Regions from separate parts of the Streptomyces sp. NPDC003697 genome, predicted to be linked through region 3. Evidence: riboswitches for the same ligand, from Rfam matches in the RefSeq annotation. Region 3 holds a riboswitch; each other region holds the start of a gene.
The links. A riboswitch is a leader RNA that binds a small molecule or an ion and turns the genes downstream of it on or off. The one in region 3 is predicted to bind cyclic di-AMP.
Positions count from the first base shown of each region.

Region 1 (7,110 bases), on a different contig from region 3:
AGCGGCTGCCGGGCGAGCAGCAGACCGGTGTCGACCAGCTCGGTGATCGTGTCCACGCGGATCACCCCGGCCTGCCGGAGCAGCGCGGACACCGTCGCGTGGGGCAGCCGCGTCGCCGGCACGGCGTGCCCCTGGGGGGCGGAGCCTGCGCCCTGCACCACCACCAGCGGCTTGGCGGCCGCGGTCCGCCGGGCCAGGCGGGTGAACTTGCGCGGGTTGCCGATGGACTCCAGGTACATCAGGGCGACGTCGGTGTCGGGGTCGTCGTACCAGTACTGGAGGACGTCGTTGCCGGAGACGTCCGCCCGGTTGCCGGACGACACGAACGTCGACACGCCGGTGACGCCGGTGACCCCTCCCCCGCGCCGCTGCAGCCGGGACAGCAGCGCGATGCCGATGGCCCCGGACTGGGCGAACATCCCGATGCGTCCGGGCCGGGGCATCTCGGGGGCGAGGGAGGCGTTGAGCCGGACGTCCGGCGAAGTGTTGACGATGCCGAAGGCGTTGGGCCCGACGATGCGCATGCCGTACGCGCGCGCGTGCCGTACGAGGGCCCGCTGGCGCTCGCGGCCCTCGGGGCCGCTCTCCGCGTATCCGGCGGAGATGACGACGAGTCCCTGCACGCCGTGTTCGCCGCACTCGGTGACGACCTCCAGGACGCGCTCGGCGGGCACGGCGACGACCGCGACGTCGACCGGTGAGGGGATGTCGCGCACCGAGCGGTGGGCGGGCACCCCGTCGATCTCGTGCCGGTCCTCGGGGAAGGCGCGGTTCACGGCGTGCAGCCGGCCGGTGAACCCGGCGTCGCGGATGTGGTCCAGGATGCTGCGGCCCACGCCTCCGGGTGTGCGGCCGACGCCGACGACGGCGACCGAGCCGGGCGCGAGCAGCCGCCGTACCGACCTGGCCTCGGCCCGCTGTTCGCGTGCGCGCTGCACCGCCACGGAGCGGTCCGTCGGCTCGATGCCGAACTCCAGGTGGACGACGCCGTCCTCGAAACTGCGCTTCTGGGTGTAGCCGGCGTCCGTGAACACCTTGATCATCTTGCTGTTGGCGGGCAGCACCTCGGCGGTGAAGCGGCGGATGCCGCGCTCGCGGGCGACGGCCGCGACGTGCTCCAGCAGGGCGGAGGCGACCCCGCGGCCCTGGTGCGCGTCCTGCACGAGGAAGGCGACCTCGGCCTCGTCGGACACGGCGGGCGCGGGGTCTTCGCCGGCGGGGGCGGTCGAGGGGCGGGACGAGGCGGGCCTGCCGTCGGCGCCGATGCGGTCGTAGCGGACGGTGGCGATGAACTCGCCGCCGACCGTGGCCGCGAGGCCCACCCGGTCCACGAAGTCGTGGTGCGTGAAGCGGTGGACGTCCTTGGCGGACAGGCGCGGGTAGGGCGCGAAGAAGCGGTAGTACTTCGACTCGTCCGAGACCTGCTCGTAGAAGCTGACCAGGCGGTCGGCGTCGTCGACGGTGATGGGGCGGATGCGCGCGGTGCCGCCGTCGCGCAGCACCACGTCGGCCTCCCAGTGGGCGGGGTAGGCGTGCCGGTCCGGCGAGGTCTGCATGAGCCCCAGCGTAAGGCTCGCATCGGACGGCGCGGCGAGGCAGTCTTCTGGGGAAGGCGGACGCCGGCCGGGGCCGCGTACGGCGCCGCCCGTGGGCGGGCACCGGCCGCTCACGGCCCACGCCCCCGCATGTGGGAAACTGGTCTAGACAACCCTGGACCACCTGAAGGGCAGCATCACATGGCTGAGCGCCGCGTCAACATCGGCTGGGCCGAGGGCCTCCACGCCCGCCCCGCCTCCATCTTCGTCAGGGCCGCCACGGCCACGGGCGTCCCCGTGACGATCGCCAAGGCCGACGGCACGCCTGTCAACGCGGCCTCCATGCTGGCCGTGCTCAGCCTCGGCGCCGAGGGCGGCGAGGAGATCGTCCTCGCATCCGACGCCGAGGGCGCGGACGCCGCGCTCGACCGGCTGGCCAAGCTGGTGACCGAGGGCCTCGAGGAACTCCCCGAGACCGTCTGACCGCACCGGCCCGTTCCAGCGGTGAGGCCGCCTCGCCCCGTCCACGGGCGGCGCGGCCACGTCGTTCCGCGGCGCGGTGCGGTAGGGGAAGCGGCGTATTTCCCCGGGGATTCCGTGTAGAGGTCAGGCGTCCCACGTCGGACGCCGGGATCTCTTCGCCGGACACCCCTCATCGGGTATCGGAATTCTTCGCCGGTCATTCCGTACGGCACGCCGCGGCGAATACGCGGACAGGCAAGAAAAGGGCCTGGAATGCCGTCCCACCGAATTCGCCTTCCCCCGTTTCTCCGCTCCCTGTATACGCCCCTCGTGTTAATCACGGGGGCCCGGTATGTAGACGGGGCGTTGCGAAGTGCTCTCGGGGACGGCGCCGTCAGGCAGCGCGGGGACGCGCAGCCGGTGCGCGGCGGCCGCGCGCTCGGCGTGCAGGGCGGTGAGCGCCCGGGCCCGCTCCGCATCGCCGCGGGCGATGGCGTCCACGATGGCGCCGTGCTGCGCCCAGGACTCCACCGGATCGGCCGGCGCCCGCACCGTGTACATCCAGGCGGTCTTGTACCGCAGCTGGGTCAGCGCCGACGTCAGCGCGGGACTGCCGCAGGCCCGGGCGAGCGTCTCGTGGAACCAGCCGCCCAGCGGGCGCAGCTCCTCCCGGCTGCCCCGGCCTGCCCGTTCCTGCCCGAGTCCGACCAGGCCGTGCAGCACCTTCAGGTGAGCCCGTGTGCGCCGCTGCGCCGCCCGCGCTGCGCACAGCGGCTCCAGCAGCGCGCGCATCTCCAGCAGGTCCGCCGCCTCCCGCTCGGTCGGCTTGGCGACGCACGCACCCGCGTGCCGCCGGGTCACCACGAACCCCTCCGCCTCCAGCGTGCGCAGGGCCTCACGCACGGGGACCCGGGAGACGCCGTACCGGCGCGCCAGGACCTCCTCTGTGAGCCGGCCTCCGGGCCGGTGGACGCCGGCGACGATATCGTCCCGGATCGCGGTGCACACCGAGTGCGCCGGAATGCGCATGACGACCTCCGCCTCGATTCCCGTGAACGGTGACGCTGTACACGTTTTCCGTGACTCTATGGCAAGGGGCCGCAATGTCCGACGGCGCAGCGGAATCCATGCGTATTCTTTTGGACACGGGCGCGCCCGGGCGCCCGCGAGTCCGGGCGCCCATTGCCCAGGCGTTGGGAAAACGCCGAAAGCCCCGGCTGGGTGGCCGGGGCTTTCGCGAAGTCCGCGCGGGTCAGACGTCGAGGCCGTGCTTGCGCAGGTAGGCCACGGGGTCGACGTCGGAGCCGTACTCCGGGCTGGTGCGGGCCTCGAAGTGCAGATGCGGTCCCGTGACGTTGCCGGTCGCGCCGGAGACGCCGATCTGCTGGCCGGGGGTGACCCGCTGGCCCACCGAGACACCGATCGACGACAGGTGGCCGTACTGGGTGTACATGCCGTCGGCCATCCTGATCACGACCTGGTTGCCGTACGCGCCGCCCCAGCCGGTCTCGACGACGGTGCCGGCGCCGGCCGCGTGCACCGTGGTGCCGCTCGCGGCGTGGAAGTCGATGCCGGTGTGCGAACCGGACGACCACAGGGTGCCGCCGGTCTTGTAGCCGGTGGAGACGTACGAGCCGGAGATCGGCAGGACGAACATGTTCAGGCGCCGACGCTCGGCCTCCCGGGCGGCCCGCTCCTTCGCCTCGCGTTCCTTCTTCGCCACTTCGGCGGCCTGCCGGCGGGCGGCCTCCTCGGCCGCCTTCTCCTCGGCCGCCTGGTGCTGGGCGGCGGCCTGGGCGTCGATCTGCGCGGCGACGGAGTCGCCGATGGTGACCACAGGGGTGAGGCCCGTGTCCTCGGGGCTGGGGGTCTGAGCCGCCATCGCCGGAGCGGCGGCGAGACCGCCGAGGACGCCGGTGGTGGTGAGGGCCGCGACACCGGCCGCGCGGGCGGTGGTGCGGTGTACCCGGCTCGGCCGGCGGTGCTTGCCGGTGGCACGGCTGAACGCCATGGACAGGCTGGTCCTTTCCTTCCCTCTCGCCTACCGGGTTAGCTGACGGGTTCGGAGCAGGAAGGTCTCCTACGGGCCCCCTCGCACGAGGCGCGGGCGTCCGATTCACCCCAGGGACGGTGGGTCCCCGGCTCCCCTGGCTCGCGCCGTACGGGGACTCGGCGATGACTGTCCGGTGCCGCGGGCGCGGCGCACTGCCTGACGGACAGCCGGCATGACGCTAATCGGGCCCGGATTCAATTCCCAAACGGAAGCAAGGTTTTGTAGCGCACGCCACAGGGCAGACAGGCAGTCTCTCCCTCAATTCGGACAACAGGGAGCCCTGGTGACACTCCGGTCACCAGGGCTCCCGCATGCGTGCCGCTCCCCCGGCCGGCCGGGGGCCGGGGGACGGGCCGCTACTCGGCCGTCACCACCTCGACCCGGCCGATGCCGAGGTCCTCGACGGGCGCCTTGATCTGCGCCGCGTCACCGACCAGGACCGTCACCAGGCGGTCCACCGGGAAGGCGTTGACGACGGCCGCGGTGGCCTCCACCGTGCCCGTGGCCGTGAGCTGCCGGTACAGCGCCGCCTGGTAGTCGTCGGGCAGGTGCTGCTCGACCTGGTCGGCGAGCGTGCTCGCCACGGCGGCCGCGGTCTCGTACTTCAACGGCGCCACCCCGACCAGGTTCTGCACGGCGGTGTCGCGCTCGGCGTCGGTGAGGCCCTCGGCGGCGAGCCTGCGCAGCACGGTGAACAGGTCGTCCAGGGCCGGGCCGGTGTTCGGCGTGTCCACGCTGCCGCTGATCGCGAGCATCGCCGCGCCGGAGCCGTCGGGGGCCGAACGCAGCACCTGGCCGAACGCCCGCACGCCGTAGGTGTAGCCCTTCTCCTCGCGCAGGACGCGGTCCAGGCGGGAGGTGAGGGTGCCGCCGAGGCAGTACGTGCCCAGCACCTGGGCGGGCCAGACACGGTCGTGCCGGTCCGGGCCGATCCGGCCGATGAGCAGCTGGGTCTGGACCGCGCCGGGCCGGTCCACGATCACCACGCGGCCGGTGTCGTCGGCGGTGACCGGCGGCACCGCACGCGGCTTGGCCGGGGAGCCGGTCCAGGCGCCCAGGGTCTCGCCGAGCAGCGCGTCGAGGTCGACGCCGGTGAGGTCGCCGACGACCACGGCGGTGGCCGTGGCGGGGCGGACATGCCGGTCGTAGAAGGCGCGGACGGCCGCGGAGTCGATGCCGCGGACCGTCTCCTCGGTGCCCTGCCGGGGGCGCGACATGCGCGAGTCGGCCGGGAAGAGCTGCCGGGACAGCTCCTTCGCGGCGCGGCGGGAGGGGCTGGCCATCTCGTGCGGGATCTCGTCGAGCCGGTTGCGCACCAGCCGCTCTACCTCGCTGTCGGCGAACGCCGGGGCCCTGAGCGCGTCGGCGAGCAGGCCGAGCCCCTTGGCCAGGCGGGAGGCGGGGACCTCCAGGCTCAGGCGGACGCCGGGGTGGTCGGCGTGCGCGTCGAGGGTGGCGCCGGCCCGCTCCAGCTCGGCGGCGAACTCCTCGGCGGAGTGCTTGTCGGTGCCCTCGGAGAAGGCGCGCGCCATGATCGTCGCGACGCCGTCCAGACCGGCCGGCTCGGCGTCCAGCGGTGCGTCCAGCAGCACCTCGACGGCGACGACCTGCTGACCGGGGCGGTCGCAGCGCAGCACCGTCAGGCCGTTGTCGAGGGTGCCGCGCCCGGGTGCGGGGAAGGCCCACGGCTTCGCCTCGCCGGCCTCGGGCCGGGGGTGGAACTCCATCGTGGCGAGATCGGTCACTTCGCCGCCTCCTCGGTGTCGTCGGTGGCCGGGGCCTCGGCGGCGTCCGGGTTGTCGGTGGCGTCCCCCTGACCGGCGACGGGCTCGTAGACGAGCACCGCGCGGTTGTCCGCGCGCAGCCGGGCCTCTGCGACCTCCCGGACCTCCTCGGCCGTCACCTCCAGCACCCGGTGGACGGCGGTCAGGGCGAGCTGCGGGTCGCCGAACAGGACGGCGTAGCGGCACAGCTCGTCGGCGCGGCCCGCGACGGTGCCGAGCCGGTCCAGCCACTCGCGCTCCAATTGGGCCTGGGCGCGTTCCATCTCCTCGGCCGTGGGGCCCTCCGCGGCGAAGCGGGCGAGCTCCTCGTCGATGGCGGACTCGATGACGGGCACCTCGACGTCGCCGGAGGTCTTCACGTCCAGCCAGCCCAGGGAGGGCGCTCCGGCCAGCCGCAGCAGGCCGAAACCGGCCGCGACGGCCGTGCGGTCCCGGCGCACGAGCCGGTTGTACAGGCGGGAGGACTCGCCGCCGCCGAGGACGGTCAGCGCCAGGTCGGCCGCGTCGCACGCGCGCGTGCCGTCGTGCGGGAGCCGGTAGGCGGCCATCAGGGCCCGGGCCGGGACCTCCTCCTCGACCACCTCGCGCAGCTGCTCGCCGATGACCTCCGGCAGCGAGCCGTCCCGCGGCTGCGGCTTGCCGTCGTGGGAGGGGATGGAGCCGAAGTACTTCTCGATCCAGGCCAGCGTCTGCTGCGGGTCGATGTCGCCGACGACGGAGAGGACGGCGTTGTTGGGCGCGTAGTACGTGCGGAAGAACGCGCGCGCGTCCTCCAGCGTGGCCGCGTCCAGGTCGGCCATCGACCCGATGGGCGTGTGGTGGTAGGGGTGGCCCTCGGGGTAGGCGAGGGCGGTCAGCCGCTCGAACGCGGTGCCGTACGGGACGTTGTCGTAGCGCTGGCGGCGCTCGTTCTTGACGACGTCGCGCTGGTTCTCCATGGACTCCTCGTCGAGGGCGGCCAGCAGGGAGCCCATGCGGTCGGCCTCCAGCCAGAGCGCGAGTTCCAGCTGGTGGGCCGGCATGGTCTCGAAGTAGTTGGTGCGCTCGAAGCTGGTGGTGCCGTTGAGCGAGCCGCCGGCGCCCTGCACCAGCTCGAAGTGACCGTTGCCCTTGACCTGGGCGGAGCCCTGGAACATCAGGTGCTCGAAAAGGTGAGCCAGGCCGGTACGCCCCTTGACTTCGTGGCGCGAGCCGACGTCGTACCAGAGGCACACCGCGGCGACCGGGGCCAGGTGGTCCTCGGAGAGCACCACGCGCAGCCCGTTGGCCAGACGGT
Region 1 covers NZ_JBSFNN010000010.1:45,060-52,169, reverse strand. Annotated here, with positions in the region: gene ACWDNY_RS06450 (bifunctional acetate--CoA ligase family protein/GNAT family N-acetyltransferase) at 1-1,556, opposite strand, end outside; gene ACWDNY_RS06445 (HPr family phosphocarrier protein) at 1,737-2,018, shown strand; gene ACWDNY_RS06440 (GntR family transcriptional regulator) at 2,331-3,026, opposite strand; gene ACWDNY_RS06435 (M23 family metallopeptidase) at 3,250-4,008, opposite strand; cyclic di-AMP (ydaO/yuaA leader) riboswitch at 4,021-4,182, opposite strand; gene ACWDNY_RS06430 (M16 family metallopeptidase) at 4,407-5,795, opposite strand; gene ACWDNY_RS06425 (M16 family metallopeptidase) at 5,792-7,110, opposite strand, start outside.
Region 1: linked by a shared signal. The riboswitch ahead of ACWDNY_RS06435 (M23 family metallopeptidase) and the one ahead of ACWDNY_RS14095 (NlpC/P60 family protein) in region 3 are both predicted to bind cyclic di-AMP.

Region 2 (7,110 bases), on a different contig from region 3:
ACGGGCCGTGCGCAGGCTGCTGCCGGCGGTGCGGGAGGACGACCTGGTGCCGTCGCCCGCGGGCGTGCGGGCGCAGGCGGTGCTCCGGGACGGGACGCTGGTGGACGACTTCCTGATCCGGGAGGGTGCCCGCGCGGTGCACGTGCTGAACGCCCCGTCCCCGGCGGCCACGGCGTCCCTGCCGATCGGGCGCGAAGTGGCGAGACGGGCGCTGACGGTGCTGGGGTCGGCGTGAGGGTGACCGCATGCGCCTCGCCGGCGGGCGCCGTGCCGTGCCGACGACGACGGACGGGCAGCGAACACGCCGCTGACGGGCGACGGGCGGAGCACCGCTCCGGCGTGGCGGGCGCCGTGCGGCAGGCACAGGTCGCCGTGCCCGACCAGCGCTACGGCGCCTGGCGGCAACCTCGCCGGCGGTCACGCGGCGGCGCCTGGCGGCCCTCGGGCGGCGAAGCGGGGCTCGGGCGGCCCGGCCGTGCCGCGTGGTAGCCGGGGTGGGCGCGGCGTCGGCTCCGGCTCAGTCGCCGGGCCGTCCGCTTTCCGCGCCGTCCCCGTAAAATCGGCTGCACTGTGTCGAACTTCCTGAACACCCCCGACGCCTCCCGGACCGCCCCCCGCGAGCAGCCCGGCCGCACCCCCGCCGTGCCCGTGCGGCAGAGCCGGGCCAAGGGGGAGCCGCGCTTCCCCGACGGGCCCCGGCCGGATCCGGCCGGGTCGCACTTCGAGCGGCGCATCCGCAGCTTCCAGCCGCGGCGCAGCCGCGTGACCGCGGGGCAGGGCGACGCGTTGCAGCGGCTGTGGCCCGTCTGGGGGCTGGACATCGACGGGCAGCGGGTGATCGACCTGGCCGAGCTGTTCGGGAACCCGAACCCCGTCGTGCTGGAGATCGGCTTCGGCATGGGCGAGGCCACCGCGCAGATGGCGGCCGCGGACCCCGGCACCAACATCCTCGCCGTCGACGTGCACACCCCCGGCCAGGGCAATCTGCTGGGCCTCGCCGAGCGAGGGGGGTCCCCCGGCCCCGGCGGGGCGGAGAGCGGGCGCGGGCTGTCGAACATCCGGGTCGGCAACGGCGACGCCATCATCCTGCTCCGTGAGCAGCTCGCGCCGGACGCGCTCGCCGGGCTGCGCGTCTATTTCCCCGACCCCTGGCCCAAGAAGCGGCACCACAAGCGGCGGCTGATCCAGCCCGAGTTCCTGACGCTTGCCGCGTCCCGGCTGCGCCCTGGCGCCCTGGTCCACCTCGCCACCGACTGGGAGCCGTACGCCGAGCAGATGCTCGAGGTGCTGTCCGCGCACCCGGCCTTCGAGAACACGCAGGCCGACGGCGGTTTCGCGCCCCGGCCCGGTTTCCGGCCGCTGACCCGTTTCGAGGCCCAGGGGCTCGAGAAGGGTCACGTGGTGCACGATCTCCTCTTCCGACGCGTACCGCACGGGACCCGGCAGCCTCCGGAGCACCCGTAGGACCAGCCCTCCACCCAGCGCCCTGACCGCGGCTGACCGGTCCTCGCCGTACGAGGCCCGGTCGCCGGGCGGCGCCCCGCCTCGTTAGGGTCGATGCCGTGGTCACCTGTCCCCCGTACCCGACGTTCCCCGGCGGCCCCGTCGGCGGTGCGCCGCGGCCCGCTCACTGGTGGCAGCGCCGGTGGGTGCGGTACGGCGCCCCGACCACCCTGCTCGCGCTGTCCGGACTGGTCATCCTCGCCCTCGTCCGTGAGCAGACCGGCACCGAGGGGTTCCTCGTCGGTCTGGGGCTCGCCGTCCTGCCCGTGCCGCTGCTCGTGGCCGCCTTCCGCTGGCTGGACCGGGTGGAGCCCGGCCCCTGGCGGAACCTGCTGTTCGCCTTCGCCTGGGGCGCCTGCGCGGCGGCGCTGATCGCGATCGTCGCCAACAGCTTCGCGACGCACTGGATCGCCACGGCGACCGCCGACCCGTCGGGCGCGGACACCCTGGGGGCGACCGTGATAGCGCCGGTCGTGGAGGAGTCCGCGAAGGCCACCGCCCTCCTGCTGGTCTTCCTCTTCCGCAGACGCGACTTCACCGGCATCGTCGACGGGGTGGTGATAGCCGGGGTCACCGCCACCGGCTTCGCGTTCACCGAGAACATCCTCTACCTCGGCACCGCCTTCGGCACCGACCAGCTCTCCGGCGGGCGGGGCCTGCCCTCCGTCACCGCGGCGACCTTCTTCGTACGGATCGTCATGTCGCCGTTCGCGCACCCGCTGTTCACCGTGCTGACCGGCATCGGCTTCGGCATGGCCGCCCTCCTCGGCCCCCACCAGCGGGTACGCCGGGCACTGCTGCCGCCGGCCGGGCTGCTGCTCGCGATGGGCATGCACGCGATGTGGAACGGCTCCGCGTCCTTGGGCGACTACGGCTTCCTCGCCGTGTACGCCGCCTTCATGCTGCCCGCCTTCGGGCTGCTGACCTGGCTGGTCGTGTGGACGCGGCAGCGGGAGCTGCGGACCGTGCGCGAGGAGCTGCCGGCCTACGCCGCCGCCGGATGGCTGTCGCCGGCCGAGCCCTTCGCCCTGGGCTCCATGCGGGCGCGCCGGCTGGCCCGGGACCACGCGCGGCGGCACGCCGGAAAGGCGGCGGCGCGGGCGGTCGCGCAGTACGAGGCGTACGCGACGTCGCTGGCCTTCCTGCGGCGCCGCGGGAGCCGGGGCCGGGCCGGCGCCGACTTCGTCCCCCGGGAGCAGGAGCTGCTGTACGAGCTGTGGAGGCGCCGGGACGTGGCCGGGCCGGCCCTGGACCACGCGGCGCGCAGGACGGCGCCGCCGGTGCCGGTGCTCGCGCCGCCGTGGCCACTGCACGGGGCGTACGGGCCGCCCTACCCGGTGTACCGGCAGCCGTCGGCCCACCGGCCGTACGGGCCGGCGGCGCCGTACCCGGGGCACAACCCGTACCGGCCCTGAGAGCCTGTGCGCTCGACCCGGAGCCGGCCGTCAGGGCCCGCCCCCTGCCGCGTCGGGCGGGCGCCCACAGGCAGTTCGGGACCGGTAGGCGACCCCTCGCTGCGTCGGACGGCCCCTGACGGACGGGTCCCAGCACGCAGGTGGCCCCCGCCGCGCCGGGGGCCGGCCCTGACCGGCGAGTCCGGAGCGGGACGGCGACCCCCGGCCGCGTCGGCCTGTCCCGGCGAGCGGGTCGAGTCCGCCGTCGGACGGACCCGGGCGCGCGGGTCACCGCGTCCGGGGACCGGCGGCCGCGCTCGTCCGGGCGGGGGTTCCTAGGCCGAGGCCTCGTCCAGCTTCGCGATCTCCTGGCCGGACAGCGTCAGCTCCGCCACTCCCAGCAGCGCCGGCAGCTGCTCCACGGTCCGCGCCGAGGCGATCGGGGCCGCCACCGTCGGCTGCGCGGCGAGCCAGGCCAGGGCGACCGTGGCGACGGGGGCGCCGTGCGCCTCGGCGATCTCGTCGAGCGCGGTGAGGACCTTCCGGCCCCGCTCGGTCTCCAGGTACTTGGCGGCGCCCTGGGCCCGCGGGCTGTCCACCGTCGCGCCGGGCCGGTACTTGCCGGTCAGGAAGCCGGAGGCCAGCGCGTAGTACGGGACGGCGGCCAGACCGGAGCGCTCGGCGAGGTCGCGGAGCGGTCCCTCGTAGGTGTCGCGCGAGACCAGGTTGTAGTGGGGCTGCAGCGCCACGTACCGGGCCAGGCCCTCGCGCTCGGAGAAGTCGAGGGACGCGCGCAGGCGCTCGGCGGAGATGTTGGAGGCGGCGATGTGGCGGACCTTGCCCGCCTTCACCAGTTCGTCGAGGGCGCCGACGATCTCCTCGACCGGCACCTCCGGCTTGTCGAAGTGGGTGTAGTACAGGTCGATGTGGTCGGTGCCCAGGCGCCGCAGGGAGGCGTCGGCCGCGGCCTTGATGTTGGCGGCGGAGAGCCCCTGGAAGTCGGGGTGCTGGCTGACCTTGGTGGCGATGACGACGTCGGAGCGGTTGCCGCGTTCCTTGAGCCACTTGCCGATGACGGTCTCCGACTCGCCGCCGCGGTTGCCCTCCACCCAGGACGAGTAGGAGTCGGCGGTGTCGATGAAGTTGCCGCCGGCGGCCGTGTAGGCGTCGAGGACGGCGAAGGACTGTGCCTCGTCGGCGGTCCAGCCGAAGACGTTGCCGCCGAGGGCGAGCGGGAAGACCTCGAGGTCGGACGAGCCGAGCTTGCGTAGAGAACTCATGCTCGGTGTCAACGCACATTACGGAGTGCCCAATTCCGGATCCGCCGCAAAAGGTGGGCAAACAACTAGGGGGCGGCCCCGACGTCGCGGGGACGTGGTCAGGACCGCCGGGTCCGGGAGGCGGCTGTCAGGGCGCGGCCGTCCGGGGCGAGGCTGTCAGGGGGTGAGGCCCTTGTCGCGCAGCCACGCCATCGGGTCGATGCCGGTGGCCTGGCCGCCGGGGTGGACCTCGAGGTGCAGGTGCGGTCCGGTGACGTTGCCCGTGGCGCCCACGCGGCCGATCACGTCGCCGGTGGCGACCTTCTGCCCGACGCTCGCGCTGATCGACGACTGGTGGCAGAACCACAGCTCGGTGCCGTCGTCGAGGGTGAGGATGGTGCGGTAGCCGTACGCGCCGGCCCAGCCGGCCTCGGTGATGGTGCCGCCGTGCACGGCCTTGATGAGCGTGCCCGTGGGCGCGGCGAAGTCCAGCCCGGTGTGGTAGCCGGAGGACCACATGGAGCCGGCCTGGCCGAAGGTCGAGGTGAGGGTGTACGAGGAGGTGGGGAGCGTGTACTGCGTGGCCAGCCGGGCCAGGCGCTCGGCCTCGGCCTTCTTCGCGGCCTCCTGCTCCGCCTCCTTCTTCGCGGCGGCGGCCTTGGCCTCGGCCTCCTTCACGGCCTTGGCGGCGGCCTCCTCCGCCTGCCGGGTGGCGACGGCGGCCGCGGCCTCCTGCGCCTCCGTGTCGACCTGGACCTGCTGCTGCTCGGCCTGGGCCATGATGCGGTTGCGCAGGGCCTCGCCCGCGTCGGAGGACCCCTGCGCCGAGTCGGCCGCACCGGTGGCGAGGCTGCTGAGGGCGGTGGCGGAACCCTGGGCCGCCGGCGCGGAGTCCTCGGCGAAGAGGGTGCCCACGGAGGGCAGGTCGGGCATGGAGATCGACACCGGCGGCTTGCCGGTCTGGGCGCTGGCCATGCCGCCGGCGCCGACGGCGGCGATGACGCCGACTCCGAGGACGGTGGAGCTGCGGGCGAGCCCGCCGCCGCGCTGCTTGGTGACGCGGTGCCGGCCGCGGACCGGACGAACGGAGTCCTCGGTGGGGTTCCACCCCTCCCACGGCCCCTCGTCGGGGCGGCGGCCGCCGTACGCGAAGGTGTCGGTGCCGTTCTCACTGGTGCGGAACGGGGCCTCGGGGGCAGGCGGGTTGGACGCCACGCGGGCGCGCTCCTTTCCTTCCGTTCGCCTACCGGGTTAGCTGACGGGTTCGGAGCGGGAAGGTCTCCTACGCGCGTATACCGACCGTTCGACACGGCGGACTACGCCCGATTCACCCCACATTGGTGGTTCCCCGGTTCCCTGACGGGATTCGGCGCGTGCGCACGGAGCCGCCTCGGGTGACGGCTGGGACGACCGCGCTGCGTTATCGAACGTTAATAGACCCGAGCCATGGATTCCAAGCCGTTCGGCTTGATCGTTAAACCCTCTTGGCGTGGAGATTCTGGCCAACAAAGGCCAAATGCGGGCGAGTCGACCAACATTCACGCTGCCCGCGTCGACTGACGGTGCGTCAGGCGTTGTACGTGGAGGGACGACACGCTCACCCTCGGTGAGGCCGGTCAGGACCGGCGTACGGCCAGCAGGGCCATGTCGTCCGCCAGGCCGTCCCCCGTGTGCCGGCGCACCTCTGCCGCGAGGGTGGCCAGCAGGGCGTCCGGGTCTCGGAAGACCCGCCCGGCCAGGCGCTGTTCGGGGTCGTAGAAACGGCCCCGTTCGTCGCGGGCCTCGGACAGGCCGTCGGTGTGCAGGAGCAGGGTCGCCCCGGCGGGGAAGCGGGTCTCCTCGGCGCGACAGGGCCGGCTGCCCAGATCCTCCAGGCCGAGCGGCAGTGCGGGCTCGTCGGCGAGCAGCGGACGCACGGTGCCGTCCGCGTGCAGCAGGAGCGGCGGCGGATGGCCGCGGTTGACGATCCTCACCATCGCGCGGTCGTGCGGGATCTCGGCCAGGACGGCCGTGGTGAAGTCCTCGCCCGTGTCGAGCCCGCCGCCCCGCGCTCCCTCGCGGGCCAGCGCCCGCTCCAGGCGCCCCGCCACCCCCTCCAGCGTGGCCTCCTGTTCGGCGGCCTCCCGGAACGCCCCGAGGACCACGGCCACGGCCGCCACCGCCCCCATCCCCTTGCCGCGCACATCGCCGACGACCAGCCGCACGCCGAACGGGGTCTCCTGCACGGCGTACAGATCCCCGCCGATGAACGCGTCCGCCTGCGCCGCCTCGTAGCAGGCCGCGACGTCCAGCCCGCCGATCCGCCCGGCCGGCTCGGGCAGCACCGCGCGCTGGGCCGCCTCGGCGATCTCGCGGGCGGAGGCCAGCCGCTCGTGGCCGCGGCGCACGAGGAGGTTGATGAGCACGGCCAGCACCGCGACCGTCGCCACGGTGACCAGCTCGGTGAACGCCCCGACGCGCCACACAGCACTGGTGCCGAGGTGCGCCGTGAGCACGACGCCGACGGCAGCGGCCCCCGTGAGCGCGGTGGCCCGCCGCGACAGCAGCGGCGCGGCGACCAGGGGCGCGGCCGTGAGGAGCGGGGCCGCGGTGACGTCGGTGGGCGCGAGCCAGTCGAAGACGGCGCCGACGGCGAGCAGCAACGCCGGGAGCAGCGGGGCGAGGGCACGGGGGTAGGGGGTCCGCCGCCGCACGCCCGCACCGGGCGGGGCGGCAGCGGCAGCGACAGCGGCAGCGGCAGCGGCAGCGGTGTCCCCGGTACCCGGGCGGGGGGCGAGGTCGCCGGGCGATCGGCCGCCGACTTCGGCGCGCGGGGCGCCGGCCTGGGTGCGCCGGGCCCCGGGAGAAGAACCGCGCGGGGTGGCGTGGGCGCCGACGGCGGGGGCGGTGGGATCCGGGCCGACCGCGAGGGTGCCGCGCGGGGCGGACCCGGAGGTGCCGTGCGCGGCGGCCCT
Region 2 covers NZ_JBSFNN010000022.1:16,352-23,461, forward strand. Annotated here, with positions in the region: gene lhgO (L-2-hydroxyglutarate oxidase) at 1-235, shown strand, start outside; gene trmB (tRNA (guanosine(46)-N7)-methyltransferase TrmB) at 571-1,464, shown strand; gene ACWDNY_RS11925 (PrsW family intramembrane metalloprotease) at 1,563-2,918, shown strand; gene ACWDNY_RS11930 (aldo/keto reductase) at 3,233-4,177, opposite strand; gene ACWDNY_RS11935 (M23 family metallopeptidase) at 4,334-5,371, opposite strand; cyclic di-AMP (ydaO/yuaA leader) riboswitch at 5,382-5,538, opposite strand; gene ACWDNY_RS11940 (PP2C family protein-serine/threonine phosphatase) at 5,773-7,110, opposite strand, start outside.
Region 2: linked by a shared signal. The riboswitch ahead of ACWDNY_RS11935 (M23 family metallopeptidase) and the one ahead of ACWDNY_RS14095 (NlpC/P60 family protein) in region 3 are both predicted to bind cyclic di-AMP.

Region 3 (7,110 bases):
GGTGGGCCACGGCGCGCCGGCTGGTCTGACGCCCACCGGTCCGCGCCGGCCGGTCCGCGCGCCACTGGGCGGGCCGGCTGCTCCGTGCGGTCCGGAAGCCTTGCGTCGTGCTTCCGCCCAGCCCTCACACCACCCGCGTGGCCCCCGAGAACGGCATCTCGTCGATCGCGGCCACACGGACCGGCGCCGAGGGGTTCGGAGCGTGGATCATGCGGCCGCCACCGACGTAGATGCCCACGTGACTGACGCCGGAGTAGAAGAACACCAGGTCGCCGGGCAGCAGGTCGGACCGGGAGACGCGGCGGCCCGCGCCGATCTGCGCGTAGGTCGTGCGGGGCAGCGAGACCCCGGCCGCGCGGTAGGCCGCCTGGACCAGCCCCGAACAGTCGAAGGCGTCCGGCCCGGTCGCGCCCCAGACGTAGGGGCTGCCGAGTTGTCGGTACGCGTAGGCGACGGCCGTCGCGGCACGGGAGCTGGGCGCCTGCGCCGATCCCGGGGCGCCGAGTCCCTCGCGTGCGCCGCCCGCCGCGCGTGACGAACGGTCCGGGCCGTCGGCCGCGCCGATCGCCGCGCGCTGCCCGTCGGAGAGCCTGGCCAGCAGCCGTCGGGCCTCGCTCAGCTTGCCGGTGACGGTCCCCTTGTACCGCTCGCGTTCGGCCTGCCGTGACCGGAGCGACGCCAACTCGACGCGTGCCGCCCCGCGCAGCCGCTCGATCTCCCGCAGCCGACCGCGCACGCGCGCCACGGCGGCCGCCCGGCGGTCGCCCGCCCGCTCGGCGAGCGCGGCACCGTCCAGGTACCGCCCGGGATCGTCCGACAGCATGAGACGGAGCGTGGGATCGAGGCCGCCCTCCCGGTACTGTGCCGCCGCCACCGAACCGAGAGCGTCCCGCGCCGAGTTGAGTTCCTGCGCCGCGCGTGCCGCCCGGTCCCGCAGCGTCCTCAGCCGCCGCTCGGCGGCGTCCGCCGACTCCTTCGCCCCGTTGTACTTCTCGGTGGCGACCTCCGCCTCCCGGTAGAGCTCGTCCACCCTCGCCCTCACCCGCTCCGGCGTCGGCTGCGGATCGGCGTGCCCGGTTCCGTCGAAGCCGGCCGCGGTGGCCGCGCCCGCGAGGGCGATCGTGACCGCCGTACGGGCCGTGCTGCCGCTCAGCGAGCGCCGGTGGGGCCTGCGGTGCGCTGCCACGTGGAGCGTCACGTCCCTTCTCACGACCGCGCGAGGGCGGTATGCGCGTCCGGCGGCGGCCCGCACAGGGGGAGCAGGGCCGCCGCCGGACCTTTCGGCGGTGGCGTCCGGCTGCCGCCCTGCCCGGACGGTGGTGGGGAGCCGGTCACCTGGGGCAGGACGCTAAACCTGGGCGTGTGCGGCCGGTGACAGGTTGTACGGAAGTGACGTCCGGGGACCGGCCGTTGACCGTAAGCGACCGCGAGCACGGGCCGGCGGTTCCGTCTTGACGGGGGTGATGACCGATGCCGGCGTGCGCGGGGCGTCGACGACCGGTGAGGTGCTATGGGCCGGACGAAGGCGGCGCGGCGGGGCCGCGTAGGCTCCCGGGCCATGGACGTACTCATCCATCTCTTCGTCGGTCTGCACATCGTCGGCATCGCCGCGCTCCTCGGTGGTTTCCTCACCCAGGTGAAGGCGATGGGCCAGGGCACCGCCCGCTTCGTGCCGGGGATGCTGCACGGTGCCCTGACCATGCTGGTCACCGGCGTGATCCTGGTCGGCCTCAACCAGGCCGACGACCAGCACGTCAACAACATCAAGATCGGCGTGAAGCTGGCGCTGCTGATCGTGATCATGGGCCTGGTCTACGTGAAGCGGGACGAGGAGAGGGTGAGCAAGGGCATGTTCGGGCTGGTCGGGCTGCTGACCACGGCGAACGTCTTCATCGCGGTGCTCTGGACCTGACCGGCCCGTTCGGCGCGCGCCGGTCCTCGGGACCGGCGACGCGCTTCCGGTCCCGCCCGCCGTGCGCGTGCCGGATCGGTGCCCGGTTCGGTGCCGGGCGGGAGGCCACCGGATCAGCCGGAGGCGCCCCCGGGGCGCGGGGGGACGCCCTCGGTCAGGCCGGGCGCACCACGCTGTGGATCGCCGACTCGCCGTCGTAGTAGACGGACTCCTCGCGCACATAGGCGCCGGGCTTGGGGGCGTGGATCATCATGCCGTCGCCGATGTAGACGCCGACGTGGCTGATGTCGTCGTAGAAGAAGACCAGGTCTCCGGGCCGGGCCTGGGAGAGCGGCACCGTCGTGCCCGCGTCGACCTGGTCGTAGGTGGTGCGCGGCAGGGTGACGCCGGCGGCCTTCCAGGCGGCCTGGGTGAGCCCGGAGCAGTCGTAGGAGCCCGGCCCCGTCGCGCCCCAGACGTACGGCTTGCCGATCTGGTCGCGGGCGAAGGCGAGGGCCTTGTCGGCCTTGGTGGCGGACGAGAGGTCCGACGTCGGGGAACCTGCCCCTCCCGAGGGGCTCGCGGACGGCCCCGCCGCAGGCCCCGAGGTGCCGGCGTCCTGTCGCGCGGCCTGGTCCGCCGTACGGGCCGCCTGCTGCCGCGCCAGCTCCGCGGCCCTACGGGCGGCCTCCTGCTGCCGCTGCTCCTCGAGGGCCGCCAGCCGCGCCTTCTCCTGGGCGCTCAGCGTGGCCAGCAGCTCGCGCGCGTCCGCGAGCTTCCTCTGGACAGTGGTCTTGGCCGTCCTGATGTCGTCCTGCGACTCGGTCAGCGTCTCCAGGCTGCGGGTGGCCTCCCGCCGCTTCTCCATGGTCGCCGACTGCTCGGTGACGTAGTCGTCCACCATGCTCTTCTGACGTTCGGTCAGCCGGCTCATCAGCTGCGCCTGGTCGAAGTAGTCCTGGGGCGTGTCGGCGAGCAGGAAGGTGGCGGTGTCGGGCGCGGAGGCACCGGTGCGGTACTGGGCGGCGGCGAACGATCCCAGCCGCTCACGCGCCCTGTTGAGCCGTTCGGTGCGCTTGGCCACGTCGTCGAGGAGGGTGGTGACGCGCTTGCGCTGCTTGCCGGTCCTCTCCTTGGCGGCGTTGTACTTCTCGGTCGCCGACTCGGCCTGGCGGTACAGGTCGTCGACCTTCTTCTCGACTTCTTCGATGCTGGGCCTGTCGTCGTCGGCGGGGGCGGCGTTGGCCGACTGGGAGAGCAGGGCCACGGAGGTGAGGGCGGCGGTGGCCAGCGCGGGGGTGCGTATGCCTGCCACGCCCGTACCCGTGGGGCGCGTCTTGCGGTGCGACGCCAAGGGAGGCGACTCCTTCCATCGTCCGCCTACCGGGTTAGCTGTCGGGTTCGGGCGGGTGGTTCGGAAGGGTTGCCCTACGGTCCGTACTCGCGGGGAGGTCCGGACCGATTCACCCCGGGGTTCGGTGTGGGTCCCCGGCTCCGGCTCCCATGGCGGCGAGGCCGGACTCGGCGGAGGCCGCACGGCCCGGCGACGTTCGCCGGAGAGGGTCGTACGGTCCGACGGCACGCTAGCCAACTGGTGTGGCTGTTGTGAAGGTTGATGTGCGATATGCCCGATACATTTCCGTGACCTGGGGCGGGTCTGCCGTTCCTGTGAGCGTGCGGCTCCGCTCCGTGAGGAGATCTTCCGGTCGCCGCCGGGAGCGTGGGGGAGCGGTCGCCGACCGATCGTGGACGGTCGTTCACCGAGCGAAGCAGACCACAGCCGGTCATGACCGGTCGCGGACGGTTGCCGGCCGGGCGGATCGGGCGATGTTTCAGGGCGGCGGCCGGTTGTCGGTGCGGCGCCCTAGACTCGTAGAGCGATGAGCAGCCTCTTTGACGACAGCTTCCTGGCCGACCTCCAGGCTCCGCGGGGCCACGAGGGGGAGCCCCCACCGCCCGACGACGAGCACGCTCCGGAACCGGTTCCGGACGATCTGTTCGGGGGGAAGTTCGACGTGCCGCCGGACCGGTGGGGCGCCTCCGGCTCCGGCGGGGGCGAGAGTGCGGGAGGGTACTACCGCGACGGCGCCCCGCGCCCGGTCGTGGACGCCGCCGCGCTCCTGCGGGGGCTCAACGACAACCAGCGTGCCGCGGTCGTGCACGCCGGCTCGCCCCTGCTCATCGTGGCCGGCGCCGGCTCCGGCAAGACCCGTGTGCTCACGCACCGCATCGCCCACCTGCTCGGCGAGCGGGGCGTCCACCCCGGCCAGATCCTCGCGATCACCTTCACGAACAAGGCCGCGGGGGAGATGAAGGAGCGCGTCGAGCAGCTCGTCGGCCCGCGCGCGAGCGCGATGTGGGTGATGACCTTCCACAGCGCATGCGTCCGCATCCTGCGCAGGGAGTCGAAGAAGCTCGGCTTCACCTCGTCCTTCTCGATCTACGACGCCGCCGACTCCAAGCGCCTGATGGCCCTGGTCTGCCGCGATCTCGACCTGGACCCCAAGCGCTACCCGCCGAAGTCGTTCAGCGCCAAGATCAGCAACCTCAAGAACGAACTGATCGACGAGGAGGACTTCGCCGCCCAGGCCACCGACGGCTTCGAGAAGACCCTCGCCCAGGCCTACGCCCTGTACCAGTCGCGGCTGCGTGAGGCGAACGCCCTCGACTTCGACGACCTGATCATGACGACGGTCAACCTGCTGCGCGCCTTCCCGGACGTCGCCGGGCACTACCGCCGCCGTTTCCGTCATGTACTCGTCGACGAGTACCAGGACACGAACCACGCCCAGTACGCCCTCGTACGGGAACTCGTCGGCACCTCCGAGCACCCCGTGGACGTACCGCCGGGCGAGGACGACGTCCCGCCGGCCGAGCTGTGCGTGGTGGGTGACGCCGACCAGTCGATCTACGCCTTCCGCGGCGCGACCATCCGCAACATCCTCCAGTTCGAGGAGGACTACCCGGACGCCACGACCATCCTGCTGGAGCAGAACTACCGCTCGACGCAGACGATCCTGTCCGCCGCCAACGCGGTCATCGAGCGCAACGAGTCCCGGCGCCCGAAGAACCTGTGGACCAATGCGGGCGCCGGTGCCCGCATCACCGGGTACGTCGCGGACACCGAGCACGACGAGGCCCAGTTCGTCGCCGAGGAGATAGACCGCCTGACCGACGCGGGCGACGCCAAGGCAGGCGACGTCGCCGTCTTCTACCGGACCAACGCCCAGTCCCGTGTGTTCGAAGAGGTGTTCATCCGCGTCGGCCTGCCCTACAAGGTCGTCGGCGGAGTCCGCTTCTACGAGCGCAAGGAGGTCCGGGACGTCCTGGCCTACCTGCGGGTGCTGGCCAACCCCGAGGACTCGGTGCCGCTGCGCCGCATCCTCAACGTGCCCAAGCGGGGCATCGGGGACCGCGCCGAGGCGATGATCGACGCACTCGCCCAGCGCGAGAAGATCAGTTTCCCGCAGGCCCTGCGCCGCGTCGACGAGGCGTACGGCATGGCGGCCCGCTCCACGAACGCGGTCAAGCGGTTCAACACGCTGATGGAGGAGCTGCGCACGGTCGTCGAGTCGGGCGCCGGCCCCGCCACGGTCCTGGAGGCGGTCCTCGAACGCACCGGCTACCTGGCCGAGTTGCAGGCGTCCACCGATCCGCAGGACGAGACCCGCATCGAGAACCTGCAGGAACTCGCGGCCGTCGCGATGGAGTTCGAGCAGGAGCGGGGCGAGGGCGAACCGGGCACACTGGCCGACTTCCTGGAGCAGGTCGCGCTGGTCGCCGACTCCGACCAGATCCCCGACGAGGAGGACGGCGACGGCGTCATCACGCTGATGACCCTGCACACCGCCAAGGGCCTCGAGTTCCCCGTCGTGTTCCTCACCGGCATGGAGGACGGCGTCTTCCCGCACATGCGCGCCCTCGGCCAGACCAAGGAACTGGAGGAGGAGCGACGGCTGGCGTACGTCGGCATCACCCGCGCCCGCGAACGGCTCTACCTGACCCGCTCGACGATGCGCAGCGCGTGGGGCCAGCCGTCGTACAACCCGCCCTCCCGCTTCCTGGAGGAGATCCCGGCGGCGCACGTGGACTGGAAGCGGACGGGCGGCTCGTCGGCGATGTCCTCCGGTCCGGCGTCCGCGGTGGCGGCTTCGCTGTCGTCGTCCCGTTCGCGTTCGTCGGCGTCCGGCGCCTCCGGCTTCGCCACGCGCCGCACCGCGGACAAGCCGGTGGTGTCCCTGGCCGTGGGCGACCGGGTCACCCACGACCAGTTCGGACTCGGCACCGTCGTCGCGGTCAAGGGCACCGGCGCCAACGCGGAGGCGACGATCGACTTCGGCGACACCAAGCCGAAGCGGCTGCTGCTGCGGTACGCGCCGGTGGAGAAGCTGTAGTCCCAGGGGGCAGAGGGAGGGGCCCCGACCGGTCGGGGCCCCTCCGATACGTCGATACGTCGGAATGCCGGAGCGCCGGACCGCCTGAACGCCGAGGCGCCGTCAGTTGGGGTTGAGGTCGTGGCTGCGCAGCCACGGCAGCGGATCGATCGCCGAACCGCCGCCCGGCCGCACCTCGAAGTGGAGGTGGGGGCCGGTCGAGTTGCCGGAGTTGCCGGAGTACGCGATCGGCTCACCGGCCTTGACCTGCGTGCCGGAGGGTACCCGGTAACTGGAGAGGTGGCAGTACCACGTCTCCGTGCCGTCCTTCGCGGTCAGGATCAGCATGTTGCCGTACGCGCTGTTCCACTGGGTCCGAACCGTGCCGTCGGTCGCGGCCATGACCGTCGTCCCGTACGACACGGGGAAGTCGATACCCGTGTGCAGCGACATCCAGTTCACGCCGGCCTGGCCGTAGTAGGCACTCAGCCCGTGCTGCGCGACCGGCAGGGCGAACTTCGGACGCAGCCGCTCCTTGCGCGCCGCCTCCTCCGCCGCCTTCTTCTTCTCGAGTTCCTGCTGCGCCTTGAGGTCGATGCGCTCCTGGGTGCGGCTGGCCCGGTCGGCGAAGTCGTCGGCGCCGGCGGACAGGCTCTGCAATTGGGTGTCGAGCTTGATGTTGGCCGCGGACGGCTGCACGGCGTGCGCCTCGGACGCGGTCGTCGAGGTGTCCTTGCCGTCGTCGGTGAAGGTGCCGACCGAGGCGGCGGCGATCCCGGCGACCCCCATCACGCAGGCCGAGGGCACGGCCACCGTCAGCAGCGCGGAGCGCCTGGCCGGGGGGCG
Region 3 covers NZ_JBSFNN010000027.1:68,104-75,213, forward strand. Annotated here, with positions in the region: gene ACWDNY_RS14080 (LuxR C-terminal-related transcriptional regulator) at 1-29, shown strand, start outside; gene ACWDNY_RS14085 (NlpC/P60 family protein) at 125-1,186, opposite strand; gene ACWDNY_RS14090 (hypothetical protein) at 1,559-1,912, shown strand; gene ACWDNY_RS14095 (NlpC/P60 family protein) at 2,067-3,245, opposite strand; cyclic di-AMP (ydaO/yuaA leader) riboswitch at 3,254-3,428, opposite strand; gene pcrA (DNA helicase PcrA) at 3,772-6,285, shown strand; gene ACWDNY_RS14105 (M23 family metallopeptidase) at 6,388-7,110, opposite strand, start outside.

Region 4 (7,110 bases), on a different contig from region 3:
CCGGATGTAGTCCTCGTGCGCGGCCCGGTAGGCGTCCGCGAGCGCGGGGTCGGTGGCGAGGCGCTCCGTCATCTCCTTCATCACGCCGTTCGCCTCCAGCGTGCCGATCGCGGACGCGGCGCGCGGGCACGTCAGGTAGTACAGCGTGGGGAAGGGCGTGCCGTCGGGCAGCCGCGGCGCCGTCTCGACGACGTCGGGCTGCCCGCAGGGGCACCGGTGGGCGATCGCGCGCAGTCCGCGCGGTGGCCGCCCGAGCTGCTGCTGGAAGGCCTCGACGTCCGTGTCGGTGGGCTCGGTACGCGGGGTGGGCGGCGGAGGGGTCTGCATGCCGTACGAAAGTCTCTCTGAGGTCTGTGTCGGGTTCACTGGGCGGAGGCGTCGGACTTGTCGACGCCGTCCCAGACGTTGGCGTACCAGGGACGGCGTGCCGGGGTGAGGTCGGCGCGCGACTGCTTGGCCGTGCCGGGGTCGACCACGACGTATCCGGTCTCCCCCGGCAACACGTAGTGCAGCCGGCGGCGGATCTGCTGCTGGGCGTAGGCGTCGTCCTGCCAGCGTGCCTTGAGGTCGCGCAGTTGCCGCACCCGCTGCTGGGCCTGCCGCTTCTGCTGCCGCATGTCGGCGATCTCGGCGCGCTGGGAGACGTACTGCCGCATCGGGTACGCCAGCGCGACGACCATCGAGCACACCACGAGCGCGAGCAGCGCCGCGCGCCCGGTGAGCCGGGAGCGACGGGCCTGCCGCCGCGTCTGGGAGCGGTAGACGCGGGCCGCCGTCTGCTCACCGAGCAGCCTGAGCCTGGTCGCGGTGGAGAACCGGTCCCGGTCGGTCACGGCATGTCACCTCGCCTCACTACGCCGGTCACCTCTCTCGTCGGCCGGGCTCCGGGAATGTCCCGGGACGGCCCGGCCATCGTCCCCGCCGGCCCGCGGGCACGTCACACGTACGTACGTCCCCGCACACGGTACGGGACCGGGTACGGGGACGTACGTACGACTGGCTGGGCCTACCTGGCGGACGGCTCAGCCCTTGAAGCGCGGGAAGGCGCTGCGGCCGGCGTACACCGCGGCGTCGTCGAGGATCTCCTCGATGCGCAGCAGCTGGTTGTACTTGGCCACGCGCTCGGAGCGGGCCGGGGCACCGGCCTTGATCTGGCCGCAGTTGGTGGCGACGGCCAGGTCGGCGATGGTGACGTCCTCGGTCTCGCCGGAGCGGTGGGACATCATGCACTTGTAGCCGCTGCGCTGGGCCAGCTCGACGGCGTCGAGGGTCTCGGTCAGCGAGCCGATCTGGTTGACCTTGACCAGCAGGGCGTTCGCGGCGCCCTCCTCGATGCCACGGGCCAGGCGCTCGGGGTTGGTGACGAACAGGTCGTCGCCGACGAGCTGGACCTTGTCACCGAGCTTGGCGGTGATGGTCTTCCAGCCCTCCCAGTCGTCCTCGAACAGCGGGTCCTCGATGGACACCAGCGGGTACGCCTCGAGCAGGTCGGCGTAGTACTCGGTCATCTCGGCGGCGGAGCGCTCCTTGCCCTCGAAGAGGTAGGAGCCGTCCTTGTAGAACTCGGACGCGGCCACGTCGAGCGCCAGGGCGATCTGCTCGCCGGGGGTGTAGCCGGCCTCCGTGATCGCCTCGAGGATGAGGTCGAGGGCCTCGCGGTTGGAGCCGAGGTTCGGGGCGAAGCCGCCCTCGTCGCCGAGGCCGGTGGAAAGGCCCTTGCTCTTCAGGACCTTCTTCAGGGTGTGGTAGACCTCGGCGCCCCAGCGCAGGGCCTCGGAGAAGGACTCCGCGCCGATCGGCGCGATCATGAACTCCTGGATGTCCACGTTGGAGTCGGCGTGCGAGCCGCCGTTCAAGATGTTCATCATCGGCACCGGCAGCAGGTGCGCGTTCGGGCCGCCCAGGTAGCGGAACAGCGGCAGGTCGCTCGCCTCGGACGCGGCGTGGGCGACGGCGAGGGAGACGCCGAGGATGGCGTTGGCGCCGAGGGAGCTCTTGTTGTCGGTGGCGTCGAGGTCGAACATCGCCTGGTCGATCAGGCGCTGCTCGGTGGCGTCGTAGCCGACCAGCTCCGGGCCGATCTGCTCGATCACGGCGAGGACGGCCTTCTCGACGCCCTTGCCCTGGTAGCGGTTGGGGTCACCGTCGCGGAGCTCGACGGCCTCGAAGGCGCCGGTGGAGGCGCCGGAGGGGACGGCGGCACGCCCGGTGCTGCCGTCGTCGAGGCCGACCTCGACCTCGACCGTGGGATTGCCTCGGGAGTCCAGGATTTCCCGGGCTACGACGACGTCGATCGACGGCACGAGCATCTCCTTCTTGGATGTGACGCTGGAAGTGCGGGGCTGGTGTGACTTGCGACTAGAGCCTAACCGTCCCGGGGCCTTCAACAGCCGACCGACCGCCCCGTGGACAAGGTGACGGTACACATTGTTCCCGCTCGGAACAAAGGGGTCCGGGCGAGTCCGGGAAATGCCCTGGCAGGAGCGAACGAGGCGCGAAACGAAAAGCCCCGCTCCGGTGCGCACGGGGGAACACGCACCGGAGCGGGGAGTCCGGGGGACGGGGTGGACCGCAGGAGCCGGGGAGCCGGGGGCGGCCCCCGCCGTGGGGGACCGCGCCCGTCGGGGCTCTACGGCCCGGTCAGCGGCCGGCTGTCACTTCAGGTGCAGCTGCTGGCCCGGGTAGATGAGGTCGGCGTTGTCGACGATGTCCTTGTTCAGGTCGAACAGCTTCTTCCAGCCACCCTGGACGTTCTGCTTCGCCGCGATCCTGCTGAGGGTGTCGCCGGTGACCACCTTGTACTCGCCGTCACCCTTCGCGACCTTCTTGCCGGTCGGGGTGGTGACGGTCTTCTTGGCGGCCGGGCGCTCGGTGGAGCGGGAGGCCTTCTGCTCGGTGGAGCGGTTGGCGGTGGCGCCGCCGCCCTGGGTGGAGCCGCTGTTCGACGCGGCCGGGGCACCGCCGTTGTAGGCGGCGTTCGACAGGCCCTTGCCGCAGACCGGCCAGGCGCCCTTGCCCTGGCCCGCGAGGACCTTCTCGGCGACGGCTATCTGCTGGGCCTTGCCGGCCAGGTCGGCACGCGACGCGTAGGCCGTGCCACCGAAGGCGGCCCAGGTCGAGTTGGTGAACTGCAGACCGCCGTAGAAGCCGTTGCCGGTGTTGATGGACCAGTTGCCGCCGGACTCGCACTGGGCGACCGCGTCCCACTCGGAGACGGTGGCGGCGGAGGCGCTGCCGGACGCCATCAGCGGGACGGCGACGGCGGTGCCGGCGACACCGGCGAGCGCGATGGCTCGGGTGGCCTTGGACGGACGACGGTGCGTGCCCTTGCCGGAAAACAGCATGGTTGGATCCCCTCACCGACGCCTGCGAGGTGAGCTGTCGGGTTCGGGCCGGTTGAGTTGCCCGGCCGCGTCCCTCTGCGAGACGCGGCTTCACCCCGAGCCGCTCCGGGCAACAGCCCGGCACGGCACTTACCTTGGGTCCCCCGCTCCTGCCTGCGGCGCGTGACGCGACGACTGTTCCCGGGCAGCCGCTGGCAGGATTCGGCGTTACGGCGACCGGGGCTCGCGATGGCGAACGATCACGACCGTAGACACGGCCGCCGCGGAATTTCAAAGACGATCAGGGCTTCTGAGACTCATCCCACACTTTCACCGAAACGGTCATTCGGCACCAATGCCCACGTGAACTACCCCTGGTTTCGGGCGTTTTCGGTGTCTACATCCAGCGCTTGACCGGCGACGATGCTGTTCGGGTCGGAGCCGATCGCGTCGCGGTTCGCCGCGTACAACGCCCGCCATCCGCCGTCGAGGTCAAGGGAGTCGGCGATGGACGCCAGGGAGTCGCCGGCGCGGACGATGTAGGACCCCCCGGCGGCACGGGCGTCGTCGGTGTCGCGCACGGCGTGACGGCCGGCGGACGAGGCCGCGAGGGTGCCGGCCGAATCCTCCGCGGCACTGCCGCCGCGATGACGGCCGGTGCCGAGCGCCCCGGTGTCCACGAGGGCGGAAGAACCGGCGGCCTGCTGCCAGTTGTCCGAATCGTCCGATCGGGACGGCGCGGACGGCGAGCTGTCGGGAGTCCGCGTGCCGCCCGGAGCGGCGGGCGCGGATGTGCCGGACTTGCCAGGATCGCCCGCCTTGGCGGACGAAGAGGAGGAAGAGCCCGAAGAGGACGGATTCGGGCCGGAATCGTCCGTCGAGTCGGACGAAGCGGAGGCCTCACCCCCGGACGAGGACCGGGAATCACCGGCCGAGCGCCCGGAGTCCTGGGCCCCGTCGGACAGGCCCGAGTCGGGCACCCGGGGCGTTCCGGTGGAGCCGGACGAACCGGAGTTCGAGGGCGAGTCGTTGCTCACACCGGTGTCCACGTCGGCCGAACCGGTGTCCTGGTGCAGCCCGGAGAGCAGTCCGCAGGTGGGCCAGGCGCCCGGACCCCTCTCGTCGAGGATCCTCTCGGCGACGGCTATCTGCTGGGACCGGCTGGCCTGGTCGGCGCTCGGCGCGTACGTGAGGCCGCCGTACTTCTCCCAGTCGTCCTGGGACAACTGCAGTCCGCCGTAGTAGCCGTTGCCGTTGTCGGCGCTCCAGGAGCCACCGCTCTCGCACTCCGCGACCTTGTCCCACGTGGTGCCGTCGGCCGCGCTCGCGCCGCTGGCGCCGAGCAGTGGGATGGCGATGGCGGATCCGGTCACTCCGGCCGCGACGAGCATGGCCGGGGCCTGACGGGGGCGCCGGTGACGACCGTTCCCGGAGAGCATGCGGAGACCTTTCGTGGGACAGCGGTGATCTGCGCGACGGGTGGTGCACGGCGCCGCGCTGATGCGTGAACGTATCGGCTGACAATCGCCTGTCACAAGTTAATGCCGCGTAGATCACGTGAACATCACAGAGTTGAGCGCGTGTCACCTTTGTCTTCGTCGACCGGACCGTGAGCGACCGCTCTCCGACAGCTACTACGGAGCGGCCGGTGTGAACCGGACGGGCAGCGTGCGCAGGCCGCGCATGATGAGCCCGCCGCGCCAGCGCAGGTCGGCCGGTTCCGCGTCGAGTCGCAGATCGGGCAGCCGGGTGAGGAGCGTGGCGAGCGCCAGCCGCCCCTCCAGCCGGGCGAGCGGCGCACCGAGGCAGTAGTGGATGCCGTGCCCGTATCCGAGGTGCTGGTTGTCCCGACGGCCGAGGTCGAGCACGTCCGGGTCGGCGAACCGCTCGGGGTCCCGGTCCGCCGCGGCGAGGACGACGAGGACCGGGTCGCCGGGAGCGATCTCCTGCCCGCCGATGGTGAGCGGCCGGGTGGCGAAGCGCCAGGTGGCCATCTCCACCGGGCCGTCGTAGCGCAGCAGTTCCTCGACGCCGGTCTCCAGCAGGCCGCGGTCGCCGGCCGCCAGGGACCGCTGCAGCCGGTCCCGCGGCCCGGGGTGGGTCAGGAGGGCGTAGGTGCCGTTGCCGATGAGGTTGACGGTGGTCTCGAAACCCGCGAAGAGGAGGATGAAGGCCATGGCGGCGGCCTCGTTCTCGGTGAGGTGCTCGCCGTGGTCGGAGGCGCGGATGAGACCGGAGATGAGGTCCTCGCCCGGTTCCGGCTCGGCGGGCAGGGCCGCCCGCTTGCGGTGGATCAGGTCGGCGAGGTAGCCGCGCATCAGCTTGACCGACCGGGCCACGCCGCCGCGCGACCCGCCCGCCCGCCTCCCGCCGCCCGCCTGCGGGTTGCCGTGGCGGATCATCATGCCCGCCCAGTCCCGGAAGTCGTCCTGGTCCTCGCGGGGGACGCCGAGCAGGTCGCAGATGGCGTAGATGGGCAGCGGGAAGGCGAACTCGTGGATGAGGTCCGCGCTGCCCCGCTCGGCGAACCGGTCGATGAGGCCGTCGGTCAGCTCCTGCACGCGCGGTGCGAACGCGGCGACACGGCGGGGCGTGAACGCCGTGCTGACGAGGCGGCGCAGCCGGGTGTGGTCCGGCGGGTCGATGTTGAGCAGGTGCGTCATCAGCTCGGCCTTGCGCTCGCCGGGGATGCCGGTCCTGCCCCTGGCGTGCGCGGGCTCGTCGTGGTGTGCCGGGTTCTTGCTGAGCCGCTGGTCGGCCAGGGCCTGCTTGGCGTCGGCGTACCGGGTGACCAGCCAGGCCTCGACCCCGCTCGGCAGCCGCGTCCGGTGCACGGGGGCGTGCTCACGCAGCCAGGCGTACGCCGGGTACGGATCGCCGGCGAACTCCCAGGTGAAGAGCTCGGGCGCGGCGCCCTCGGTGGCGTCCCGCTCGGACGGCGTCCGGCCGGGCGCGGGGCTGCCGGGGGCGGGCTGGTCGGACGGCGTCCGGCCGGGCGCGGGGCTGCCGGGGGTGGGCTGGTCGGGGGCGGGCTGATCGGTCACTCCTCGACCGTATCCGGCGGCGTCCGGACGTTTCCCCCCGCGTCCGGACGCCGGGCCGGCCGGCCGCTCGCCGGCCCGGTCGGTCCCGGCTGCCGGCGGTCGGCCCTCGGGCCGCGCGGCGGCCGACGCCCGGGGCGCCGTCGGCCGCTGCGGCCGGTGCGGTCGGCCGGGGGATGTGCGGTCGCCGACTCCGCGGTGCGGTCGCGACTCCGTCGGGAGCGACGCGGTTCCGGGACGCCCGGTGCTGTCCTCGGGCCGTTCCGGCACAGGTCACGTACGTCGCCGCTCCGTAAGGCGCCTCGCCGTCCTGCGCGCCCGGCCGGCGCGTTCCCCGTCCTATTCGTCGCCCGGGCGTTCCTCCTCTTCCCCCTCTTCCTCCACTTCCTCCTCTTGCTGCTCTTCCTGCGTCGTCACGCCCTCCGTCTCCCGGATCGCGTCGCGGTAGGCCCGTGCCGCCGCCCTCAGCGCCGCCTCCGGGTCGACCCCGTCCGCCTCGGCGCGGGCCGCGAGGGCGAGCAGTTCGTAGCCGACGCCCTCGGCCCTCGGCAGGGGCACGTCGAGGCCGGCCGTGCGCACGCGGGACGCCAGCTTCGCGGCCAGGGCCAGTCCGGGCTGGCCGAGGGGGACGCCTTCTGTCACGGAGGTGCGCCGCTTCTCCTCCGCCTTCGTGCGCAGCCAGTGCTCCTTGACCTCCTCGGGGGTGGAGGCCGTCTCCTCGCCGAAGACGTGCGGATGACGGTGGA
Region 4 covers NZ_JBSFNN010000065.1:21,991-29,100, forward strand. Annotated here, with positions in the region: gene ACWDNY_RS23000 (DUF501 domain-containing protein) at 1-327, opposite strand, end outside; gene ACWDNY_RS23005 (FtsB family cell division protein) at 363-833, opposite strand; gene eno (phosphopyruvate hydratase) at 1,023-2,303, opposite strand; gene ACWDNY_RS23015 (transglycosylase family protein) at 2,655-3,344, opposite strand; cyclic di-AMP (ydaO/yuaA leader) riboswitch at 3,349-3,515, opposite strand; gene ACWDNY_RS23020 (transglycosylase family protein) at 3,692-4,762, opposite strand; gene ACWDNY_RS23025 (cytochrome P450 family protein) at 4,958-6,367, opposite strand; gene ACWDNY_RS23030 (nucleoside triphosphate pyrophosphohydrolase) at 6,704-7,110, opposite strand, start outside.
Region 4: linked by a shared signal. The riboswitch ahead of ACWDNY_RS23015 (transglycosylase family protein) and the one ahead of ACWDNY_RS14095 (NlpC/P60 family protein) in region 3 are both predicted to bind cyclic di-AMP.